One region of the Consotaella aegiceratis genome, then DNA from elsewhere that is predicted to be linked to it. Evidence: predicted binding sites of a transcription regulator. Region 1 holds the regulator's gene; each other region holds the start of a gene.

Region 1 (5,754 bases):
CGCGGGATGAGTACGGCCGACCGCGATCTTTACGCATCGAGCACGGCCCGGCGCCGCAACGTGCGCGCCGGATGGGTCGACGCGGTCGGCGGCCATGACGATGCCGAGGCGACGGCCGATCCGGGCTGGTGGGCGCGCGCGATGGCGATCGAGGAGGCGGCGCGCTCCAGCTTTGCCCTGGCACCCATCGGCCTGATCGTCGGCGTGGTTCTGGTGCATGGCTTGGCGTGGCGCTGGCCGCCGCTGTTGGCGCTTGGGCTCGCGGTGCCCTGCCTTGCGAGTCTGCGGTGGACGTCCGGCGCGCCGCTGCGAAGCGGCTTGGCCCTGGTCGTCGGTTTTGCGCTTCTCGGCGTGGCTTTGGCCCAGTGGGAATTGCAGCGCACCGAGACGACGATCCTGTCCGGCGACGTCACCACCCGGATCGAAGGCACAGTCGTCTGGAGGGACCAGGACGAACGCGGCCGGATGCGCTATCGGATAAGGCTCGCCGATACGCAGCGTCCCCACCTCTCACGGCCGCCCGAGGAGGTCCGCATCCTGGTGACGAGCCGGCACGGCTTCTTGCCGCTGGGCAGCACCTATCGCGGCCTCGTGCGCCTGATGCCGCCGTCCGGCCCGGCCTATCCGGGCGGATACGACTTTGCCTTTTCGCCCTATTTCGAGGGGCTGGGTGCGTACGGGTTCAGCCTGGGTGCGCCGGAACCGGCATCAGACACGCTGCAGTCAAACCTTTCACTGCAGCTCATGCGCCTGCATCTCGGCATCGCCGAGCGCATTCGCTCGGTGTTGCCCGGCGCCACGGGCGGCGTCGCCGCGGCGCTGGTCACCGGTGAGCGGTCCGGCATTCCCGACACCGTCACCGAGTGGCTGCGCAAGAGCGGGCTCGCCCATCTGTTGGCGATTTCCGGACTGCACATGGCTTTGGCGGCGGGCTTTGCGATGACCCTGGTTCGCGCCTTGCTGGCGGCCATTCCTGGCTTGGCGCTGCGCTTTCCCGTCAAGAAATGGGCCGCCGCCGCCGCCATCGTCGTCGCCGCTGCCTATCTCGCCATCTCGGGCGCCAACGTGGCGACGCAGCGCGCCTTCATCATGCTCGGTGTCATGCTGCTCGCGATCCTCTTCGACAGGCCAGCCCTGACGCTGCGCAACGTCGCCATCGCGGCGCTGATCGTGATCGCTCTCGGCCCCCATGCCGTGATGACGGCGAGCTTTCAGATGTCGTTCGCCGCAACCACGGCGCTGGTCGGGGCCTATGGCGGCTTCGCGCGCTGGCGCGCCGCGCGATCGTCCCGGTCGAGGGGGCCGCTGCCGCTTTGGCGAAAGCTGATACTCTTTTTCGTCGGCATCGCCGCATCGTCGCTCATTGCGAGCGTCGCCACGGCGCCTTACGCAGCCTATAACTTCCAACGCCTCGCGCCGTTCGGCCTCGTCGCCAATCTCCTGGCGCTGCCGATCTTCAGCCTTTGGGTGATGCCGCTGGCGTTGTTGTCCGTGCTGGCGATGCCCTTTGGCCTCGACGCGCCGTTCCTGCATCTGCTGGCGATCGGACTGGATGCGATCTTCGCCATCGCGCACCTGACGGCCGACCATATGCCCGACGCGGCGAGCGGGATCGTCTCGCCGCTCGCCTTGGCGGTGCTGACGGCTGCTCTGCTGGTGGCGACCCTCTGCGCCAGCCGCCTGCGTTGGATCGCGGTGCCTTTGGCCGGCATCGGTTTGGCTTTGGCGCTGGCGACCGGCTCGCCGCCCGAATTGCTGATCTTCGAGGATGGCGAGGAGGTGGCCCTGATCGCCGAGGACGGCACTGTCTCCTTCCGCAAGGAGCGACCCAACGGGTTCGTCGCGGACCAATGGCTGCGCGCCTATGGAGGCGGCACGGCGACCGCCGACACCGGTTCGCCATTCGATTGCGAGGAGGCTTTCTGCCGCGCCGTCAGCCGCTCGGGACTGACGATCGTGTGGACCGACGACTACGAACTCACCGGGCGAGCCTGCGACGAGGCCGACGTCGCCATCGTCGCACGGGCGATCCGACTGGACGCCTGCCGCTCAGGCGCGCTTCTCGTTACGCTTAGGACACTGCGGCGCACCGGATCACTGGCTATTTCCCGCTCGCCGGCCACGGGCCGGGCGGAGATGCAGACGGCGATCGGCCCGGTTCCCGCCGAGTGGAACGCCCATCGGCTGGCGCCCTGGCCGGAATATTGGCGAAAGCCGGAGATTGCTGACGGCGAGGCCGGCAAATCCGAGGATTGAGAGCTTCGCCGATCGACCATCTCCAGGATCGATCCGAGCGCTGATGCTTGCCGGAGACGATGGCAGCCACACAGCGCTACGGCGTAGACCGATATCCGGCCTCGGCGGCAGGCAACGCGGTCTGGATCCTCGGCACGGTGGCCGAGGATGACGCTGTGAGGAGCCGTTACCTCACTCCGTGTCCGCGTTCCTGCAATAGAGCAAGACTATGGATGAGCCACGACGATATTCGTGCCCTCGGTCGACGGGCGGCGTTCTAGGAATAGCGGCGAATGAGCCCGATCAGCCGACCTTGTACCTTCACCCGATCCGAGCCGAAGATCCGCGTCTCATAGGCCGGGTTGGCCGCCTCCAGGGCAATGCGGTCGCCGCGTCGCCGGAAGCGTTTCAAGGTGGCTTCCTCGTCGTCGACGAGCGCCACCACGATATCGCCGGGCGTGGCCGTATCGGAGCGACGGATGACCACGGTATCGCCGTCGAGGATGCCGGCCTCGATCATCGAATCGCCCTTCACCTCCAGCGCATAGTGCTCGCCGCTGCCACCGATCATGTCGGCGGGGATCGGAATCGAATGAGTCGGGTGCTGGATCGCCGAGATCGGCACGCCGGCGGCGATCCTCCCCATGACCGGAACGCTGAGCGCCGCTCCGTCGCTCACTTCGACCGGCGCAGGGCGGCTCGGCCGGGCCAACGCACCGATGCGGGGCAGGGAGACGCTTTCGGCCTTGGGGGTCTGTGCCCGTCCTTCGATGACGCTCGGCGTGAAGCCGGTTCTCGCCTTGGCGGGCTCAGGCATGCCCTCCGGCAGCTTGAGCACTTCGAGGGCTCGGGCTCGGTTCGGCAGCCGGCGAATGAAGCCCCGCTCCTCCAGCGCCGTAATGAGCCGGTGGATTCCCGACTTCGAGCGCAGATCGAGTGCGTCCTTCATCTCGTCGAAGGAGGGGGGCACGCCTTCCTCCTTCAATCGTTGATGAATGAAGACCAGCAGATCGTGCTGCTTGCGCGTCAGCATCGCCGCGAATCCCTCCGAAAACAAAACCTGAACAAATCTAGCTGTTCTAGTTGTGTTCCGCAAGCGGAACTCGTCAGTCGAGGTCGACGTAGAGGCAGGGATCCCCCGCTTCGGCACGAGCCGCTTGAGCCGGCCGCATCAGCAGAGCCGAGGCGCGGGCATAGATCGACAGGAGCGAGGAGTCCTGCCGGTCCATCGGCGTCACGATCGCGCCGCCCTCTGCCGACAATTCCGATATGGAGCGCAGGAAGTTCGTGCGTTCGCTCGGATTGGCGGGCAGCGCCACGCCCGTGCGGCCCACTCGGGTCAAGGGTTCGGGTTGCCGGCCAGCCAACGCGCGCACCAACGGCCGCAGAAACACCGAGGCCGCCACCAGGCTCGATGCCGGGTTGCCGGGCAGCCCGATCAGCCGCATGCCGTTCAGCCGCCCAGCCATGATCGGCTTGCCCGGCCGCATCGCCACCTTCCAGAAATCGAGCGAAACGCCCTTCGCCTCGAAGACCGCACCGATATGGTCGTGATCGCCGACCGAAGCACCGCCGATCGTCACCAGAAGATCGATTCGCTCGTCGATCGCGCGATCGACGCAGGCGGCGATCTTCGCGGGATCGTCGGGGGCGATTCCATAGTCCAGAATCTCGCCGCCGGCGCGCCGGACGATGGCCGCGACACCATAGCCGTTGGATGCGACGATCTGAGCTGGACCGACCGGCTCTCCGGGTGCCACAAGTTCCGATCCCGTCGCCAGCACGGCCACTCGCGGACGCCGCCGCACCGTCAGAATGGGATGGCCGCCGCTTGCCGCCAGGGCCAGGGCACCCGGACGCAGCCAGGTGCCGACGGACAGCAGGATGTCGTCCTGAGCGAAATCGTTGCCGGCCGGGCGGATGTGCTGACCGGTAGACGGCGCCGCGGTGGCGCGGATCAGGCGATCGCCGAGCGTCTCGGCATTCTCCTGGATCAGGATGCTGTCGGCTCCGGCGGGCACCGGCGCGCCGGTGAAGATACGCACGGCCTGACCGCTGCCGACGGACCCGTCGAAAGCGCTGCCGGCGGCGGCCTCGCCGATCACCTCGAGCGACCGCGATAAATCGGCGAGATCGGCGGCGCGGACGGCGTAACCATCCATGGCCGACGAATCGAAATCGGGCTGGGTGCGGGTGGCGCGAAGCTCGGTGGCGAGAACGCGTTCGAGCGCGTCATGAAGGGCGACGTCTTCCGTGCCCGACGCCGGCTCCACGCCTTCGACGAGCTGGGCGACCGCCTCCTCGACGGAAATCATGATGTTATGCTCCTGCAGTCCAGGTTCCGGATTTGCCGCCTGATTTCTCCAGCAGGCGGATACCGGTGATGGTCATGCCGCGCTCCACCGCCTTGACCATGTCGTAGACGGTGAGGCAGGCGACAGAGACGGCGGTCAAGGCTTCCATCTCGACGCCGGTCTTGCCGCCGACCTTGACCGTCGCGGTCACGCGAAGACCGGGCAGGGCGGGTTCGGCTTCGAGGTCCACCTTCGCCGAATTCAGCATCAGCGGATGACACAGCGGGATCAGTTCTGAGGTGCGCTTGGCCGCCATGATGCCGGCGATGCGCGCGGCCGCCAGCACGTCGCCCTTGGCGGCCTGACCCGAGACGATCAGCGACAGGGTTTCGGGCGTCATCAGAACGAGCCCTTCGGCGCGCGCCACGCGCTGCGTTTCGACTTTTTCGCCGACGTCGACCATGCGCGCATGGCCGCTGGCGTCGATATGGGTCAGACCGGTCTCAGAGGCCTGGGGCGTATCCGTCATGCTGCGGCTCCCGCCTCGACGCCGGTCAGAAGCAGCCGGGTCGCGGCAGTGACATCGGCCTGTCGCATCAGGCTCTCGCCGACGAGAAAGGCGCGAACACCCGCGTCTGCAAGCCGCTGGCAGTCGCCGTGGGTGAAGATGCCGCTTTCGCCGACCAGCAGCCGGTCGTCGGGCACGAGCTTCGCCAAGCGCTCCGACACGGCCAGATCGGTATGGAAGGTCTTGAGATCGCGGTTGTTGATGCCGACCAGCGGCGAGCGCAGCTTCATCGCCCGTTCCAATTCGGCCTCGTCATGCACCTCGACGAGAACGTCCATGCCGAGACCGGCAGCCGTGTCCTCCAACTCCGCGGCACAGGCGTCGTCCACGGCGGCCATGATGATCAGGATGGCGTCGGCGCCCCAGGCGCGGGCCTCGACCACCTGATACGGCTCGAACATGAAATCCTTGCGCAGCGCCGGCAGCGACACGGCGTCCCGCGCGGCCGTCAGGAAGCTGGGATCACCCTGGAACGAAGGCGTATCGGTCAGCACGCTAAGGCAGGCGGCGCCGCCTGCCTCGTACTGCCTGGCGAGGATCGGCGGATCAAAATCGGCGCGGATGAGGCCCTTCGACGGGCTCGCCTTCTTGACCTCGGCGATGAGCGCGAAGCCGCCGTCGGCCTGCCTGCCTTTGAGGGCCTCGGCGAAGCCGCGG
Region 2 (5,754 bases), on a different contig from region 1:
CTGAGCGGTCTGCTCGGAAGCCAGGCAAACGACGGGCAGGATGGAGTCCTTCACCTTGGCGGTGGCGTCCGGAACCGAACCGAATTCCGCTTCGGGATCGGCGGAGGCATAGGCAATGCCCTCCTCCTTCAGGAAGGCGACGGCCGCCTCGGGACGAATGGCGAAATTGATCGCCTGCGGAATGTCGCCCGTCAGATCGGCCACGGCCACGGCGTTGAGTTTGGCGGTCACCACACCGACGACCCGGCCGGACAGGTCGACGAGAGGCCCGCCGGAATTGCCGGGCTGGATCGGCGCCGAGATCTGCAGATAGCGCGAATCGTTCATCAGGCCCATCAGCGACGAGACGTTGCCGCGGGTGACATTGAGACTGTCGGCCAGAATGCTGCGCAGCGGGAAGCCCAGAGCCAGGATGTCCTCGCCGAGCCGCGGCGCGTCCGCGGCCATCCGCAGCGGCTCGCCCAGCGTCTCACCGGAGACATGGAGCAACGCGAGATCGGCGGCCTCATCGAGGATCTGGCCGTCCGCAACGCCGTGATTGCCGACCAGGATGGTCTTGCAGGAGCGCGCCACATGGGCGTTGGTAAGCAGCCACCCGTCGGCGACCACGAAGCCGGTGCCCGACGAATCCGCCGGCTTGTCCGCCGGCGCCGACCGATCGGAGCCGAAATCGCCAAGGCGCCCACCACGCGCATCAGCGAACGGATCGGCATAGGCCACCATGTCGGTGCTGTGTCCGGAAACGTCGACCATCGGCCCGAAACCAAGGCCCCGGTTCTGGGCCACCCGCGCGGCGGCCGGCTCGCCGGCAAAAGGCTCGAACAGGTTTGCCGAGACCCTGGCAAACGGCTCCATCACGTCGGCATTGGCAGCGTCGTAGGACAGGGAATATCCGCGCAATTCGCCATCGCGTGTCGCGAACCGAATGAGATAGGACCGCTCTGATTCCTTTCCGGCGATGGAGAACCACGTGCCGCCGAAGGTCTTGGCGGTCACGCTGCGTTCGCTGCTGGGGGTGGACAGAACGGCGAACAAGTCGTCGAGCGTGCGACCGCCATCGGTGAAGCGCGCCGTCTCAATCTCGATCCCGTCGTCGGAGGAGCGCCACAAATGGCCGATTTCGGTCTGACCCAGATCGCGGACCAGCGACAGCGGAAGCCCGACCCGCACGCCGGTCACCGCGTCGTCGACCAGAGCAAAGCCGGTGCCGGTTTCCGCTCGATCGCTCTCGACCAGCAACAGCCGAAGAAACGGCTGGTCCATGATGCCGGTGGCTTCCAGCCCATGGCGCGCCTGGAAGTCGCGGATCGCCCGCAGCGTCTCCGGCCCGACATCGCCGTCGAAGCGGCCGGCATAGTCCCCCGTCCAGGCCAGCCGCATCTGCAGGCCCTGGCGGAAATCGTGCTCGGTCTGGCTGTTGTAGGCGTCGGCGAGCACATTCAGCTGCGCCACAGCCGGCGCCGCCGAAGCAGCCGGTGCAACAAGTAGAGCAAAACTGGTTAGGATCGCTTTGACGCCACTGCGCATACCGGTCCCCTCGTCTAACGTCGGTCGCATCAACAACGCAGAAGACGTCCAAATCGATCCCAACCTGGTTTACGGTTTCTTCACAAATTCTTGCGCGAGAGATGAGAATGCCGGATTCACCGGTAATACGCGGTTGAAACAATCGGCCGGTTCGGCCTTCGGCGAGACTAGATCCCCGCCAATCTGTCGGCTGACTTAGCTGGCCCGGGGGCGTCTTCGCCGAGATCGACGGCTTCGATCCGCTCACCTCGGCGGATCAGCTTCTCGGTCGATGTCAGGATCTGATCGATGTCGCGCTCTGTCTGGCCAAAATGGCCCTTGAGCGCCACCACGCGCGCATCCAGCCGGCCGAGATCCTCCATCAGAAGACGCACCTCGCGCTGGATGCGGCCGGCCTCTTCCTTCATCCGCGCGTCCTTCAGGATCGCCTGCACCACCTGGATCGACAGCATCAGCAGCGAGGGCGAAACGATCACCACCCGCGCCTTGTGCGCCCGCTGGACGATTTCGGCGTGGTCCTCGTAAAGTGCTGCGAAGATCGATTCCGACGGCACGAACAGAAACGCCGTATCCTGGGTTTCTCCGGGAATGAGGTATTTCTCGGCAATCGCCTTGATATGGGTATCCATGTCGCGCTTGAGCCGCCTGACGGCGAAGTTCCGCGCCTCGTCGCCCGCCGCCTCGCCCAGCGCCGTCCATGCTTCCAGCGGAAACTTGGCGTCGATCGCCAACGCCGGCGCGCCGTTCGGCATCGGGATCAGGCAATCCGGCCGCTTGCCGTTGGACAGCGTTGCCTGGAAGGAGTAGGCGCCCGGCGGCAAGGCGTCCATGACGATCGCCTCCATCCGCGCCTGCCCGAACGCGCCGCGCGTCTGCTTGTTGGCCAGGATATCCTGCAGGCGAACGACTTCGCCCGCCAGGTTGGCGATCTGCCCCTGCGCCCGGTCGATGACCGCCAGCCGCTCGCTGAGCGCGCCCAGCGACGCCTTGGTCTCCCTGGTCGTCTCCATAATCGACTGGCCGACACGCGAGGTCAGCCCGTCCATGCGTTCCGACAAGGCCCGCGTCAGATCGGCCTGACGCGAGCCGAAGATCTCCGCCATCGTCTGCATCCGGCCCGTCATCTCCGTCTGCGCCCTGAGAATGTCCCGCAATCGCTCGTCGCTCTCGGCGCGCTGCGCCTCGGCCTCCTGCCGCGCCGCCTCCGCCGCCCGACGCGCACGGACCAGCGCCACGGCGATCCAAGACAGCGCCAGAATCAGAAAGGCGACGAGCGCGGCGCCGCCCGTGACGGTCGTATCACCGAGCGAAACCAGCGGCCGATCGAGCAGGCCTGGGAGAAAATCGGAGTTCATGGGCTCGATCCTAGCGGACTTCTCTGCCGAAGACCAGATCAAAACAAGAACATTTTATGGCAATGCGCGAGCGGACACATCTTCAGATTGACCGCGATTGAGCCAGCGATTACCTGCACCCCATGACGATCAAGCCCCTCATCATCCTTCCCGATCCGGTGCTGCGCCTGCATTCCAAACCGGTCGAGCGGGTCGACGACGACATCCGCCGCTTTGCGGAGGACATGTTGGAGACGATGTACGATGCGCCGGGCATCGGCCTCGCTGCGATCCAGGTGGGCGAACCGCTGCGGTTGCTCACCATCGACGTCTCCGGTGAGGAGGAAGAAAAGGCGCCGCACGTCTTCATCAATCCCGAGATCGTCGCCTCCTCGGAGGAGCGATCGGTCTATGAAGAAGGCTGCCTGTCTATCCCCGACTACTATGCCGAGGTCGAGCGTCCGGCCAAGGTCAAGGCGCGCTATCTCGGGCTCGATGGCGAGATGCACGAGATCGAAGCCGAAGGGCTGATGGCGACCTGCCTGCAGCACGAGATCGACCATTTGAACGGCGTGCTCTTCATCGACTACATCTCCAAGCTGAAGCGGCAGATGGTCATCAAGAAGTTCACCAAGGCCGCCAAGCGTACAATCTGATCGGAGGCGGCCTGATATGCCCCTCAAAGTGGTTTTCATGGGCACGCCGGCCTTTTCCGTGCCGACGCTGTCGGGCCTGGCTGAGGCCGGGCACGAGATCGTCGCGGTCTATACGCAGCCGCCGCGTGCCGGTGGCCGTCGTGGTCTCACCCAGACGCCCTCCCCCGTTCACCAGGAGGCCGAGCGGCTGGGGCTTGCCGTCCGCCACCCCGAGCGCCTGAAGAGCCCGGCCGATCAGGCCGCCTTCGCCGCGCTCGGCGCCGACGTCGCCGTCGTCGTCGCCTATGGCCTGCTCCTGCCGCAGCCGGTGCTCGATGCGCCGCGCCATGGCTGTCTCAACGGTCACGCCTCGCTGCTGCCGCGCTGGCGCGGCGCCGCCCCGATCCAGCGTGCCATCGAGGCGGGCGACGCCTCCACCGGCATGATGGTCATGCGGATGGAGGCCGGTCTCGACACCGGCCCGGTGGCGTTGACCGAAGAGACCGAGATCGGCGGGAGCGAGACGGCCGGCGACCTGCACGATCGCCTGTCCGCGATCTCCGCCCGGCTGATGGTGGAAGCCCTCACGCGGATCGAGGCAGGCTCGCTCGGCTTCGAGGACCAGGACGCCATCGCCGCGCGCACCGGTTGCGAGCCGACCTACGCCCGGAAGATCGACAAGGCCGAAGCCGAGATCGATTTTTCGCAGGCCGCGGCCGCCGTGAAAGGCCGCATCAACGGCTTCTCGCCCTTTCCTGGCGCCTGGACGATGGTCGATCTCGGTGCCGGGCCGGAACGCCTGAAGCTCTTGCGCGCACGCGTCGAGGACGGCACCGGAGCGCCCGGCGAGGTGCTGGACGATCGGCTGCTGGTCGCTTGCGGCCATGGCGCCGTGCGTCTCCTGGAACTGCAGCGCGCGGGCGGCAAGGCGATGACGGCGGACGCTTTCCTGCGTGGCTCCGCCCTATCGAAGGGAACGCGCCTCGGCGCAGTCTGATCGAGTTCGCCGATGCCGCGTTATAAGCTTATCATCGAATATGACGGCCTGCCCTATGTCGGGTGGCAGCGTCAGGCCAACGGCTGGTCGGTACAGGCGGCAATCGAGGCGGCTGTGGAGAAGTTTTCCGGAGAGACCGTGACCCTGTTCGGCGCCGGACGCACGGACGCGGGCGTCCATGCCAGCGGCCAGGTCGCCCATGTCGATCTCGCCCGCGAGTGGACGGGGGACACCGTGCGCGATGCGCTCAACGCCCATCTGCGCGAGGAGCGGGTGACGATCATGGCCGCGACCCGCGTCGCCGACGATTTCGACGCCCGCTTCTCGGCCCGCAAGCGGCATTATCTCTACCGGATCCTCAACCGCCGCCCGCCCCCCGCCATCAAGGCGGGCCAGGTCTGGTGGGTGTGGAAGCCGCTCGACGTGGCGGCGATGGACGCGGCGGCGAAGCGCCTGCTCGGCACGCACGACTTCACGACCTTCCGCTCCACCCACTGCCAGGCGAAAAGTCCGATCCGCACCCTGGAGCGGCTCGACGTGGTTCTGGCGCCGGACGACGAGGTGCATATCCACGCCTCGGCCCAGAGCTTTCTGCACAACCAGATCCGCTCCTTTGCCGGCTCGCTGAAGCTGATCGGTGAAGGCCGCTGGACGGCCGACGACCTCGTCGCCGCCCTCGAAGCGCATGATCGCAAGCGCTGCGGCCCGGTCGCACCGCCCGACGGGCTTTATCTAACGCGCGTCGACTATCGCTGAGCTCGCTTGGCTCGCCGCGCGCCTGACCTATTTTCGCCATCTCTGTGGCCGGAATGGGCCGGTTGCGAACAGGAGTGGTGAAGCGATGAAGCTTGCCTTGGCGATAGCGTTGAACTTGATGATGGTAACGGCGGGATTGGCGGCCTCCAATCCGGATGACGATCCGAAGGCTCAGCTGCCGCCCCAAAGCAGCATCAAGCTCTCGCAGCTGATCGAGAAGGCCGAACAGCGCCCCGGCTTCTATGCGATCAAGAGCATCTCCTACTCCGATGGCCAGTACGAAGTGATCTACTACATGGACGACGGCGCGGAAGTGCATCTGAACTACAACGCAGCCACCGGCCAGATCGAGCCGCCGAAGAGCGGCGGATTGTTCGGCGGCTGATCCATCGCGACGGAGCCGTCTTCATGACCGCCGATACGACCTTGGCCATGTATCAGGTCGACGCCTTCACCGACCGCGTTTTCTCCGGAAATCCGGCCGCCGTTCTGATCCTTGAGGACT
Region 3 (5,754 bases), on a different contig from region 1:
GGCCTGGTGGCGACGATGATCGGCCAGCAGGTGTCACGCGCCAGCGCGGCCGCCATCTTCGGCCGGCTCGACGCGGCCCTCGACCTCGACGACCCGGCGGCGATCCTCGGCGCGCCCGAGACGGTCTATCGCGCCGCCGGCCTGTCGCGCGCCAAGCACCGCACGATCCTGGCGCTCGCCCTGGCGGTGGCCGACGGCGAACTCGACTTCGGGCGAATTGCCGCAGCCCCGGCGGAGGACGCGATCGCCGAACTGGTGCGCCTTCCCGGGATCGGGCCCTGGACGGCCGAATCGTACCTGCTCTTCTCGCTCGGCCACCCGGACGTATTCCCCTCCGGCGATCTCGCGCTGCAGGTGGCCGTCGCCGATGCCTTCGCACTGACGGAACGGCCGAAGGCCAAGGCCCTGGCGGGGATGGCAGAGGTCTGGGCCCCCTACCGCGCGACCGCCGCGCGCCTGTTCTGGGCCTATTATCGCGCGATCACCGCGCGCGACGCCGCCCCCGTCGGCCTGGCGGAAGCCGGTCCGGACCAGGCGGGATAGAAGGACAAACGTCCCTATCCCCCGGCAAGTCGCCGTTCAGGCTTCACAAAGGCGACATGATAGGACACGATAGTCCGCGCAAATCGACGCAAGTCGTTTTTTGTGAAGGAGACCCTCCTTGACGATTGCGGTGACTTCGGAACTGGCACCTGCGCTCGTATTGAACGCCGACTATCGACCCTTGAGCTACTATCCATTGTCGCTCTGGGGATGGCAGGATGCGATCAAGGCGGTTTTCCTGGACCGTGTCACAATCCTTGCAGAATACGACAAGACGGTTCGAAGTCCGAACTTCTCGATGAAACTCCCGTCGGTCGTCTGCCTTAAGTCCTACGTCAAACCCGCCAAGTATCCCGCGTTCACCCGCTTCAACGTCTTCTTGCGCGACCGCTTCGAGTGCCAGTATTGCGGGTCGACCCACGATCTGACCTTCGATCACGTCATCCCCCGCTCGAAAGGGGGCTTGAGCACCTGGGACAACGTCGTCGCCGCCTGCTCGCCCTGCAACCTCAAAAAAGGCAATCTCCTGCCCAAGACCGCCGGCATGGAGCCGCGGCAGAAGCCCTTCCAGCCCAGCGTCTACGACCTGCACAACAACGGCCGGCTGTTTCCGCCGAATCACCTGCACGAAAGCTGGCTCGATTATCTCTACTGGGATTCCGAACTGGAGCCCTGAGACGCTTTAGGCCTTTTCCTCCCGGCCGCCAGTCGCATCCTTCCACGTCCACGTTGCTATCCGGCTTCTGTCCCCTGTCCTGCCATCCGCATCCTGTTCGCCAAGACCGCCATCCTTGCTATGTGAACCCGGTGATACGCCGGATTTCAGCATGATGACGGGAGGAAAGAGGTGGCCAAGACCGCAATCGTGACCGGTGCCAGCCAGGGCATCGGTGTCGCTCTCGTCGAGGCGCTGCTCGGCGCGGGCTTCACCGTCCACGCGGTGGCGCGCGACGAGGCGCGCATGGCCGAGCGCTGGCGGCAGGCGATGACGGACGGCACGCTGGTTCCCCACGGCCTCGACGTCACCGACAGGACGGCGGTCGAGCGCTTTTTCGCCGAAACCTTTGGCGAGGCCGACGCGCCTCTGGACCTTCTGTTCAACAATGCCGGAACGTCCAACTCGCTCGGCGCGGTGTGGGAGAGCGATCCCGCCATCTGGTGGAGCGACCTCACCACCAACGTCCTCGGCCTCTATCTGATGACGCACGCCGCGCTGGGCGTCATGCGCCGGCAGAATCACGGCGTCATCGTCAACATGGACGGCGGCCGGCCGAAAGGCATGTCGGCCTACGCCGCCTCCAAGGCGGCGGTGGTGCAATTCACCAAGATCCTCGACGAGGAATTGCGGCACGAGAATTCGGCGATCGCGGTCTACGCCGCCAATCCCGGCCTGGTGAAGACCAGGCTTACCCAGGCGCAGGCGGACTCCGACGTCGCCGCCCACTGGAACCCTGGCGTGCGCGAAGCCTTCGCCAAGGGCGCGACGCGCCGGCCCGAGGAGGTGGCGCAAAAGCTCGTCAAGCTGCTGCCGAAGATGGGCCCCGAGACGAGCGGCCAATATTTCGACCCGACCACCCCGGACGGCGAATTCAAGCCGATGCCGGGGGAGTGAGGGGGATTTGCAGAGGATCGCAAATGCCACCCATTTCCCTGCGCAGAGCGACTATCGAGGACGCCGTAGCGCTGGCTGATCTTCACCAAGCGACGATCGGCGGGACCTATCGTGACGTCTACGCTCCAACCGCCTTGGAAGACTGGCAAAGCGGCCATACGCCGGACAGGTGGCGGCGACGGCTCGCGGGGGAAAGCCTCTTCGTTCTTGCAGAGGGGGATGGACGCGTCTTGGGTTGCGGCGGGCTCACCGGCAATCGAACCGGTGTCTATGTCCATCCCTCGGCGCAACGACGTGGAATCGCCCGAACTGTCTTCGCGGAACTGGAACGGCTTGCCAGGCTTCGAAATGTCCCGACGCTGGAGCTCTCCGCTCCGCAAAAGGCAGTCCCCTTCTATCGATCCGTAGGCTTTGTCCCGATCGCCCCCAAGCGGCACGATTTCGCCAATGGAGAAGGGATCATCGTCGTCGACATGAGAAAGGTGCTCTCCGGTTAATCCCAATGCGAGAATTGATAGCTTGTATGCGGTCGACGCGCTCAGCGAGCATCATTCCTTCCGCTAACGCCCTGCAAATGATTCCGAAATTGGCCCATTGACTCTTGTCCGGCCGAGCGCTTTTTTAGAACAAAACAGGAACACGAAAGCGCCATGCAGGCACAGCTTCTCCCCTTGCGCGACAGGCTGGCCGCGATCTCGCGGCCGCCCGCGCCCTCGCACCGCCGGCCCGCCAGTCTCGGCGGCAGCCTCGACGCGCCGCTGGCCGGCGGGTTGGCGCGCGCCGCCCTGCACGAGGTTCTCGCCGCCGCCCCGCGCCATGCAAGCGCGGCGAGCGCGTTTGCGGCCGCTCTCGCCTTGCTCGCGGCCGGAGGCTCGCCTCTGGTCTGGGCGCGCCAGAGCCTTGGCACGCTGGAGGCCGGCGCGCTCTACGGGCCAGGCTTGGCCGAACTCGGCCTCGATCCGGGTCGCGTGGTTCTGGTCGAATTGAAGGATGCCCTCCAGGTGCTGCGGGCGGCGCTGGAAGCGGCGCGGACCCCGGCGCTCGGCGCCGTCGTCGTCGAGATCTGGGGCGAGCCGCGGATCCTCGACCTGACGACCACCCGGCGCCTCGCCTTGGCGGCCGCCCGCTCGGGGACGACCGTCCTTCTCCTGCGGCTGGGCACCGAGGCGCAGCCCAGCGCCGCGCAGACCCGCTGGCAGGTGGCCGCCAGCCCCTCGCGGGCGCTCGCGGCTAATGCGCCCGGCCATCCGTCCTTCACCGTCAAGCTCGATCGCCACCGCGCCGGCCCCGCCGGCCAGAGCTGGCGCCTGGAGTGGAACCGTGACCGCCACCGCTTCGACATCGTCCCCGCGCAGTCCGCGCCGCTATCTGGCGCTGTGGTTTCCCTACCTGCCCGCCAACCGGCACAGGCGCCGGGCGGGCGGCTCGCCGCCACCGGATGAGGCGCCGCTCGCCCTCATCGAGCGGGTCGGCGGCGGCATGCGCATCGTCACGATCAACCGGATCGCGCGCGACCTGGGCGTGGCGCCGGGCCTGACGCTGGCCGATGCGCGCGCCCGCCTGCCGCAGCTCGCCGCCGAGCCCATGGACGCGGCGGCGGACGGCCGTTTGCTGCAGCGCCTCGCTGCCGCCTGCGACCGCTATACGCCGCTCGTCGCCATCGAGGCGCCGGACACGCTGATGCTCGACATCACCGGCTGCGCCCATCTGTTCGGCGGCGAGGCCGGGCTGGTGGATGCGGTCCGCCGACGGCTCGACGCGCTCGGCATCGACGTCCATGCCAGCCTTGCCGGCACGCCCGACGCCGCACGCGCCCTGGCGCGCTTCGGGCCGGACGTCATCGTCGCTCCGGGGCGGGAGGCGGAGGCCGTCGACCGCCTGCCCGTCGCGGCCCTCGGCCTGGCGGACAAGACCGCCACCGCGCTGGCGCGGGCGGGCCTCAAGACCATCGGCGTGCTCTCCCGCCGCCCCTCCGGCCCGCTCGCCGCCCGGTTCGGCGAGGGTCTGGTCGCCAGGCTGCGGCGCACCCTGGGCCATGAGGATATCGGCATCACGCCCGGCCGGCCGTCGCCCGACCGCGCCGCCGAACAGCGTTTTGCCGAGCCGATCGGCCATCTCGACGACGTCAAGGCGACACTCGGCCTGCTGGCGGCGCGGCTCGCCGTCCAGCTGGAGGAAGAGGGGCGCGGTAGCCGCCGGCTGATGGCCGAGTTCTTTCGCGCCGACGGGGCGCTGCGGCAGATTGCCGTCGAAACCAGCCAGCCGGTCCGCGATGCCAGGATCATGATCCGGCTCTTCGCCGAACGGCTCGACGGACTGGCCGATCCGCTCGACCCGGGCTTTGGCTTCGACCGGATCCGCCTTGTGGCGGTCGTCGTCCAGTCTCTCGATGCCCTTCAGGTCACGCTCGACGGCCACGGCAGCGACACCATCGAGCTGGCGACGCTGGTCGACCGGCTGGGCGCCCGCTTCGGCGGAGAGGCCGTGACGCGGTTTGACCCCGTCGACACCCATATCCCCGAGCGCGCGGTGCGCATGATCCCGGCCGGCCGGGGGGCGGGGCAGGAGATCGCCTGGATTCGGCCCGAGCCCGGTCAGCCGCCGGCGCGGCCCCTGCATCTGTTCGATCCGCCGCAGCCGATCGAAACCGTGGCGGAGGTTCCCGACGGGCCGCCCTTGCGCTTTCGCTGGCGACGGGTGCTGCACGCCGTCACCCGTGCGGAAGGGCCCGAGCGCATCGAGCCGGAATGGTGGCGCGAGAGACGGCCGGGCCGCGACTATTACCGCGTCGAGGACGCCGAGGGCCTGCGCTTCTGGGTGTTTCGCGAAGGCCGGTACGACCAGCCGGGCGGACCACCGCGCTGGTTTCTGCACGGGATCTTCCCATGAGCGCCGCCTCGACGAGCTCTTACGTGGAACTCGCCGCGGCGAGCAATTTTTCCTTCCTGCGCGGCGCCTCGCATCCGCAGGATCTGGTGGCCGAGGCAATCCGGCTGGGCCATGCCGGCCTGGGTCTCGCCGACCGCAACTCGGTGGCCGGCGTGGTGCGCGCGCTCGGTGCTGTGCGCAAGGCCCGCGAGGCTTGGCAGGAGCAGTATGGCCCCCAGGCGCGGCTGCCCTTCAAGCTCGCCACCGGCGCACGTCTGGTCTTGCGCGACGGCAGCCCGAACATCCTCGCCTATCCGCAGAACAAAGCCGGCTGGGGCGATCTCTGCCGCCTGCTGACGTTCGGCAAGCGCCGGGCGGATAAGGGCGATTGCTGGCTCGACCTCGACGATCTCCTGGCGCGCGCCGGCGACCTGTTGCTGATCGCCCGGCCCGATCCCTTCGCCGACGGCGCACGAGCGGTGCTGGCGCGGCTGGCCGAGGCGGCGCCGGGGGCGGTCTGGCTGGGCGTGGCCATGACCTATCGCGGCGACGACCGGCGCCGGCTGGCCGCACTGAAGCAGTTGGGGGCGCTGGCACGCCTCCCGCTGATCGCGGTCAATGACGTGCTCTATCACGAGCCCGCGCAGCGGCCGCTCCAGGACGTGATGACCTGCATTCGCGAAGGCGTGACGCTGGCTGCGGCCGGCCGGCTGTTGCAGGCGAACGCCGAG
Region 4 (5,754 bases), on a different contig from region 1:
TGTGCTTGCCGCCGGCGCGCACCACCTTCTGCGCCGTGGTCGCGCGTTTGTAGGGCCGCTGTTCAAGACCGGTGAAGACATTCTTGAACTGCACCATGCCGGCGTTGGTGAACATCAACGTCGGATCGTTGCGCGGCACCAGCGGCGAAGACGGCACCTTCTCGTGCCCGTCCTTGGCGAAATAGTCGAGAAATGTCGACCGGATTTCGTTCACGCCGCTCATCGGAGAACCTTCGCAAAACCATCGTTATACCGTCGCTGGCGGCAACTCTTGCCCGGTCGGGAAGAGCAGCACCACCGGCGCCGGTCATCTATAAAGCAACACCCGTCCGATCCGGCCGACCAAACGGCCGTTGCCGGTCGAGAGCGCTATTTACCGAGGGGACCGGGCGCTGTCCATCCGGCGCCTGACTTTGCGGCGCCCTGCGGTTTCGACCTAGCGGCGGCTACGCGTCCACCGCAGCCCGCGCAATTGCCGCGGCCGCGTGCGATGGCGTTTCCCGCGCTGCAACGACGAAGGGCGCGACCCCTTGCATAGAGCCGCGCCCGATATCATCGTTTTCTCGGGCGCCCCGTCGGGCCGCCGACCGCGCGTCTATTCTTCGGCCGCGTCGCCCTCTTCGCCACTGTCGAGCATCTGATCGGCCAGCAATCCGGCATTCTGGCGGATCGCCAGTTCGATCTCGTTGGCCGTATCGGGATTGTCGCGCAGGAACTGCTTGGCGTTCTCACGCCCCTGGCCCAGCCGCTGGCTGTTGTAGGAGAACCAGGCGCCGGACTTTTCGACGATCCCGGTCTTCACGCCGAGATCGATCAGTTCGCCGGTCTTCGACACGCCCTCGCCATACATGATGTCGAACTCGACCTGCTTGAAGGGAGGCGCGAGCTTGTTCTTGACCACCTTGACGCGCGTCTGGTTGCCGGTGACCTCGTCGCGATCTTTGATCGCGCCGATACGACGGATGTCGAGGCGCACGGACGAATAGAATTTCAGGGCATTGCCGCCCGTCGTCGTCTCCGGAGAACCGAACATCACGCCGATCTTCATGCGGATCTGATTGATGAAGATGACCATGCATTTCGACCGGGCGATCGATGCCGTTAGCTTGCGGAGTGCCTGGCTCATCAGCCTGGCCTGCATGCCCGGCAGAGAATCGCCCATCTCGCCTTCGATCTCGGCACGCGGCGTCAGAGCTGCGACCGAATCGACGACGAGCACGTCCAGCGCACCGGAGCGCACCAATGTGTCGGTGATTTCTAGGGCCTGCTCGCCCGTGTCGGGCTGCGAGATCAGGAGATTTTCGAGATCGACCCCCAGCTTGCGCGCATAGACCGGATCGAGCGCGTGCTCGGCGTCGACGAAGCCGCAGATGCCGCCCTTCTTCTGCGCTTCCGCGATCGTGTGAAGCGCCAGCGTGGTCTTGCCCGAGCTTTCCGGTCCGTAAACCTCGACGATGCGGCCTTTCGGCAGGCCGCCGACACCGAGCGCGATATCCAGTCCGAGTGAGCCCGTAGAAACCGTCTCGACCTCGACAATCTTGTCGTTGGCACCGAGCCGCATGATCGAGCCCTTGCCGAACGCCCGCTCGATCTGCGCCAGGGCGGCATCGAGAGCCTTATCCTTGTCCAACGAATTATCCTCTACGAGACGAAGCATGTTCTGAGCCATGGGGACGGGACCTTATTCCACGCGTTGAGGGTCGACGCAATCGTGCCGTTTCCGACCCTATGTACTCTATTTGTTCTCGCTATACAAGAGATGATCTTGTTTTGTTCCCGCTCCACGAGCCGATTCGGGCAGGCCCGCCACCTAGCCAAGTGTTGCGAAATGGTGAAAAGAGACGCCATGCCTTCGTCCCATCCCGTGATTCTCCTGGCCGGCGCCGCTCATATCGACCGCCGTGCGCGCGCCGTCGATGGCTTCGTGCCCGCCGCGTCCAACCCCGGGCGCCTGGTCGCCCAGGCCGGAGGTTCGGTACTCAACGCCGGTTTGGCGCTTCGCGCGGCTGGCGCGAAGGCCACGTATCTCGGCGCGCGCGGCGGCGATGCGGATGGAGAGCTGGTCGGACAGACCTTGGCGGAGGCCGGCATTCACGACTGTCCGCTGACGTGGCTCGACCGCACGACACCGAGCTATACCGCGATTCTCGACGACCGCGGCGATCTGGTTGCCGGTATCGCCGACATGGCCCTCTACGATCTCCTGTCGCCACGGGCGTTCCAGCGCCGTCATATCCGCACGATGATCGCAGAAGCGGACGCCCTGCTGGTCGACGCCAACCTGCCGCCCAGAAGCGTCGAATATTTCGTCCGTGAGGCCGGCGCGCGGCCATCCGCGGCGATCGGCGTGTCGCCGGCCAAGGTGGTGCGGCTGAGCGGCGCGCTGCCGGACCTGTCGGTGCTGTTCGTATCGCGGGCCGAGGCCTGTGCCCTGGCCCAGGGCGACCCCGACGCCGGTGTCGGCGCCCTCGCCTTCCGTCTTCGTGCTCTGGGCTGCCGGCGCGCCGTCGTGACCGACGGGCCGCGGTCGGCAGCGATCCTGGAGGACGGCGCCGTGCAATTGCAGGCGCCCATCCCGATCTCCGATTCCATGGATGTCACCGGCGCCGGCGATACGCTCGCCGGTATCGCCCTGCTGTCGCTCTGCCGCGGCTTGTCGCTTTATGAAGGAGCCCGCCTCGGGATGGCGTCCGCGATGATCCGGATTGCGACGGGCACGCTGACGGCGACAGGCTTCGAGCGGGACGTTCCAGAGATCGCGAACGCCCTGCCGGCCCCCGAGTGCTATTTCGAAGGATAAGATTTCCATGCCCACGACCCCGCCCTTCAAACTGTCGCGCGAGGTGGCCGACGCTCTTTCCATCGGCAAGCCGGTCGTCGCCCTCGAATCGACGATCATCACGCACGGCATGCCCTGGCCGCAGAATCTCGCAATGGCCGAAAAGGTCGAAGCGATCGTTGCCGAGGAAGGCGCGCTGGCGGCGACCATCGCGGTGCTCGGCGGAGAACTGACCATCGGCCTGGAACGGCCGCAGCTCGAGGCGCTCGCCCAGACCAAGGATGCGCTGAAGCTGTCGCGCGCCGATCTGGCCTATGCCATCGCCACCGGCCGGACTGGTTCGACGACGGTTGCCGCGACGATGATCGCGGCGGCGCTCGCCGGCATCGAGGTGTTCGCCACCGGCGGCATCGGCGGCGTGCATCGCGGCGCGGCCGAAAGCTTCGATATTTCCGCCGATCTGGAGGAGTTCGCACGCACGCCGGTGATCGTCGTCTCCGCCGGGGCGAAGGCCATTCTCGACATTGAGAAAACACTTGAAGTTTTGGAGACAAAAGGCGTTCCTGTCGTCGGTTTTGATACCTCCGACCTTCCCGCCTTCTGGTCCCGCTCGTCCGGTCTGGCGGCCCCCCTGCGGCTCGATACCGCCGATGCCGTTGCATCGTTTCAGCGCGCTCGCCAGGCCTTGGGCCTGACCGGCGGCATGCTGGTCGCCAATCCGGTGCCGGAAGCCTCGGCCATCGACAACTCCACCGTCGGGGCGTGGATCGACCAGGCCCTGGCCGATGCCGACGCCGCCCACATCACGCACAAGGCCGTGACGCCTTATCTGCTCAATCGCATGTTCGAGCTGAGCGAAGGTCGCACGCTTGCCACCAACATCGCGCTGGTGGAATCGAACGCGCGTGTGGCGGCCCGAATCGCGGGCGCGTTGAAGGCCGCCGACGTGGCCGCCGGCCTCTCGTCCTAAACGCTATTCCTCGAGCATGCTTTTGACGGCGATGGCGAGGTCGCGAAGGCTGAAGGGTTTGGCGAGGAAGCCGAATTTCTCGCCTTCCGGCAGGTTCTTGGCGAAGGCGTCCTCGGCATAGCCCGAGACGAAGATGAACTTCAGGCCCGGGTGTTGTTTGCGCAGTTCGCGCAGCAGCGTCGGTCCGTCCATCTCCGGCATCACCACGTCGGAGACCACCAGATCGATCTTGCCGTCGAGCTCCTCCATCACCTCCAGCGCCTCGACGCCCGAAGCCGCCTCGTGCACCTCGTAGCCGCGCATCTTCAGCGCACGCATGTTGCCGGCGCGAACTTGGTCCTCGTCCTCGACGAGCAGGATTGAGGCGGTGCCGGACAGATCCGTCTTGGCTCCCGCCTGCGCCACGGCGCCTTCGGCACGCGGGGCCTCCAGCGCGGTCGGGATATGGCGCGGCAGGAAGATGCGGAAGGTGGTGCCCTCGCCCTCCTTCGATTCGACGAAGATGAAGCCGCCCGACTGCTTGATGATGCCGTAGACCATCGACAGGCCGAGGCCGGTGCCCTTGCCGATCTCCTTCGTCGTGAAGAACGGCTCGAAGATCCGTTCGGCGACCTGCGGCGGCATACCGGAGCCGGTGTCGGCGACCTCGACGAGAACGAAGTCGCCCTCGTTCATCTCGGCATAACCCAGGGCCTTTACCTCGTCGGACGGCACGTTGCGCGTCGAGATGGTGATCTTGCCGCCCTCGCTGCTCATGGCGTCGTGGGCATTCTTGACGAGGTTGGTGATCACCTGCTCGAACTGCCCGATATCGGCCATCACCGGCCAGAGATCGCGGGCGTGATGGCGCTCCAACTTGACCAGATCGCCGGAAATCCGCTGCAGGAGCAGGTTCATGTCGGCGATCACGTCGGTAAGGTTCAGCATCTTCGGGCGCATGGTCTGCCGCCGCGAATAGGCGAGCAGCTGGCGCACCAGCGAAGCCGCCCGATTGGCACTCTGCTTGATCAAGAGCAGATCCTGGAAGGACGGATCGCCGGTCTTGTGGTTCAAGAGCAGGAAGTCGACCGAGGCCGTGATGATCGTCAGCACGTTGTTGAAGTCGTGCGCGATGCCGCCGGCGAGATTGCCGATCGCCTGCATTCTCTGGCTCTTGGCGAACTGTTCCTCCAGGGCCCGCTGATCGGTGATATCGACGCCATACAGGATGGCGGCGTCGCCGGACTCGTCCGTGATGTCGGAGACGGCGCTCATATAGAGCTTCAGCGTCCGCCCCTGAGCGCCCGGAATCTCGGCATCGACAGGCGCGATGTCGGCTTCGCCCCGCTTGGCGGCGGAGAGAGCCTGCTTGAGGAGCGTATGCGATTCTTCGTTCAGGCCGCCGAGGATGTTGCCCCCGGTGGTCTGGCCGAACATCCGGGCGAAGGCGGCATTGGCGCGCAGCACTTGGCCGGTCTCGTCGAGCGCGGCGATCGCCATCGGCGAGGAATTGAAGAAGCGCGTGAAGCGGACCTCGGCGACCTGCAGCGCATCGGCACCGCCGGGCTCGACGCTGCGGTTGAGAACGAGGGTGCGGCTGAGGCCGACAGTGCCGTTTTCGCCGCCGACGCTGCGCAGCAGGCGGACGGGCAAACGGTGGCCGTCCGCGGTGATCAGGTCCAGATCGATCGCCTTGTCGCTCGCGTCTTCCGAATCGAGATCTGCCTCCAGAAGCGGCAGCGAATCCTCGGCGATGAAGTCGCTGATCGATCGGGTGCTCGGCTGGAAGGAGCCGAGGTCGATCTTGAGCCAGTTGGCGAGCGTCGCATTGATGTAGACGAGCCGCCCGGACCGGTCGTCGGAGAAGAATCCCGCCGGCGCGTGGTCGAGGTAGTCGATCGCGTGCTGCAGATCCTTAAAGAACGTCTCTTCCTTCTCACGCTCCGCCGTAATGTCGGCGATCTGCCAGGCGAGCAGCGGTCCGCCGCGATGAGCGAGCGGGCGCACCGACACGCGATACCAGCGC

Evidence for each region. The regulator LexA, encoded in region 1, represses DNA repair genes until DNA is damaged. The targets are predictions, from matches to a motif close to TGTTCNNNNTGTGTTCNG.
Region 2: the regulator LexA is predicted to act here: its motif matches at 2,917-2,934, upstream of SMD10_RS10855 (DNA recombination protein RmuC).
Region 3: the regulator LexA is predicted to act here: its motif matches at 2,778-2,795, upstream of SMD10_RS00905 (ImuA family protein).
Region 4: the regulator LexA is predicted to act here: its motif matches at 1,730-1,747, upstream of recA (recombinase RecA).

What each region holds. Positions count from the first base shown of each region.
Region 1 covers NZ_JAZHFT010000025.1:34,006-39,759, reverse strand. Annotated here, with positions in the region: gene SMD10_RS16380 (ComEC/Rec2 family competence protein) at 7-2,256, shown strand; gene lexA (transcriptional repressor LexA) at 2,513-3,268, opposite strand; gene SMD10_RS16370 (molybdopterin molybdotransferase MoeA) at 3,342-4,550, opposite strand; gene moaC (cyclic pyranopterin monophosphate synthase MoaC) at 4,555-5,058, opposite strand; gene trpC (indole-3-glycerol phosphate synthase TrpC) at 5,055-5,754, opposite strand, start outside.
Region 2 covers NZ_JAZHFT010000012.1:108,938-114,691, forward strand. Annotated here, with positions in the region: gene SMD10_RS10850 (serine protease) at 1-1,452, opposite strand, end outside; gene SMD10_RS10855 (DNA recombination protein RmuC) at 1,695-2,882, opposite strand; gene def (peptide deformylase) at 3,005-3,517, shown strand; gene fmt (methionyl-tRNA formyltransferase) at 3,534-4,493, shown strand; gene truA (tRNA pseudouridine(38-40) synthase TruA) at 4,506-5,249, shown strand; gene SMD10_RS10875 (PepSY domain-containing protein) at 5,335-5,634, shown strand; gene SMD10_RS10880 (PhzF family phenazine biosynthesis protein) at 5,658-5,754, shown strand, end outside.
Region 3 covers NZ_JAZHFT010000001.1:193,391-199,144, forward strand. Annotated here, with positions in the region: gene SMD10_RS00885 (DNA-3-methyladenine glycosylase family protein) at 1-543, shown strand, start outside; gene SMD10_RS00890 (HNH endonuclease) at 662-1,219, shown strand; gene SMD10_RS00895 (SDR family oxidoreductase) at 1,391-2,155, shown strand; gene SMD10_RS00900 (GNAT family N-acetyltransferase) at 2,179-2,652, shown strand; gene SMD10_RS00905 (ImuA family protein) at 2,806-3,597, shown strand; gene SMD10_RS00910 (Y-family DNA polymerase) at 3,635-5,044, shown strand; gene SMD10_RS00915 (error-prone DNA polymerase) at 5,041-5,754, shown strand, end outside.
Region 4 covers NZ_JAZHFT010000014.1:16,850-22,603, reverse strand. Annotated here, with positions in the region: gene alaS (alanine--tRNA ligase) at 1-223, opposite strand, end outside; gene recA (recombinase RecA) at 596-1,669, opposite strand; gene SMD10_RS11580 (PfkB family carbohydrate kinase) at 1,847-2,800, shown strand; gene SMD10_RS11575 (pseudouridine-5'-phosphate glycosidase) at 2,808-3,749, shown strand; gene cckA (cell cycle histidine kinase CckA) at 3,753-5,754, opposite strand, start outside.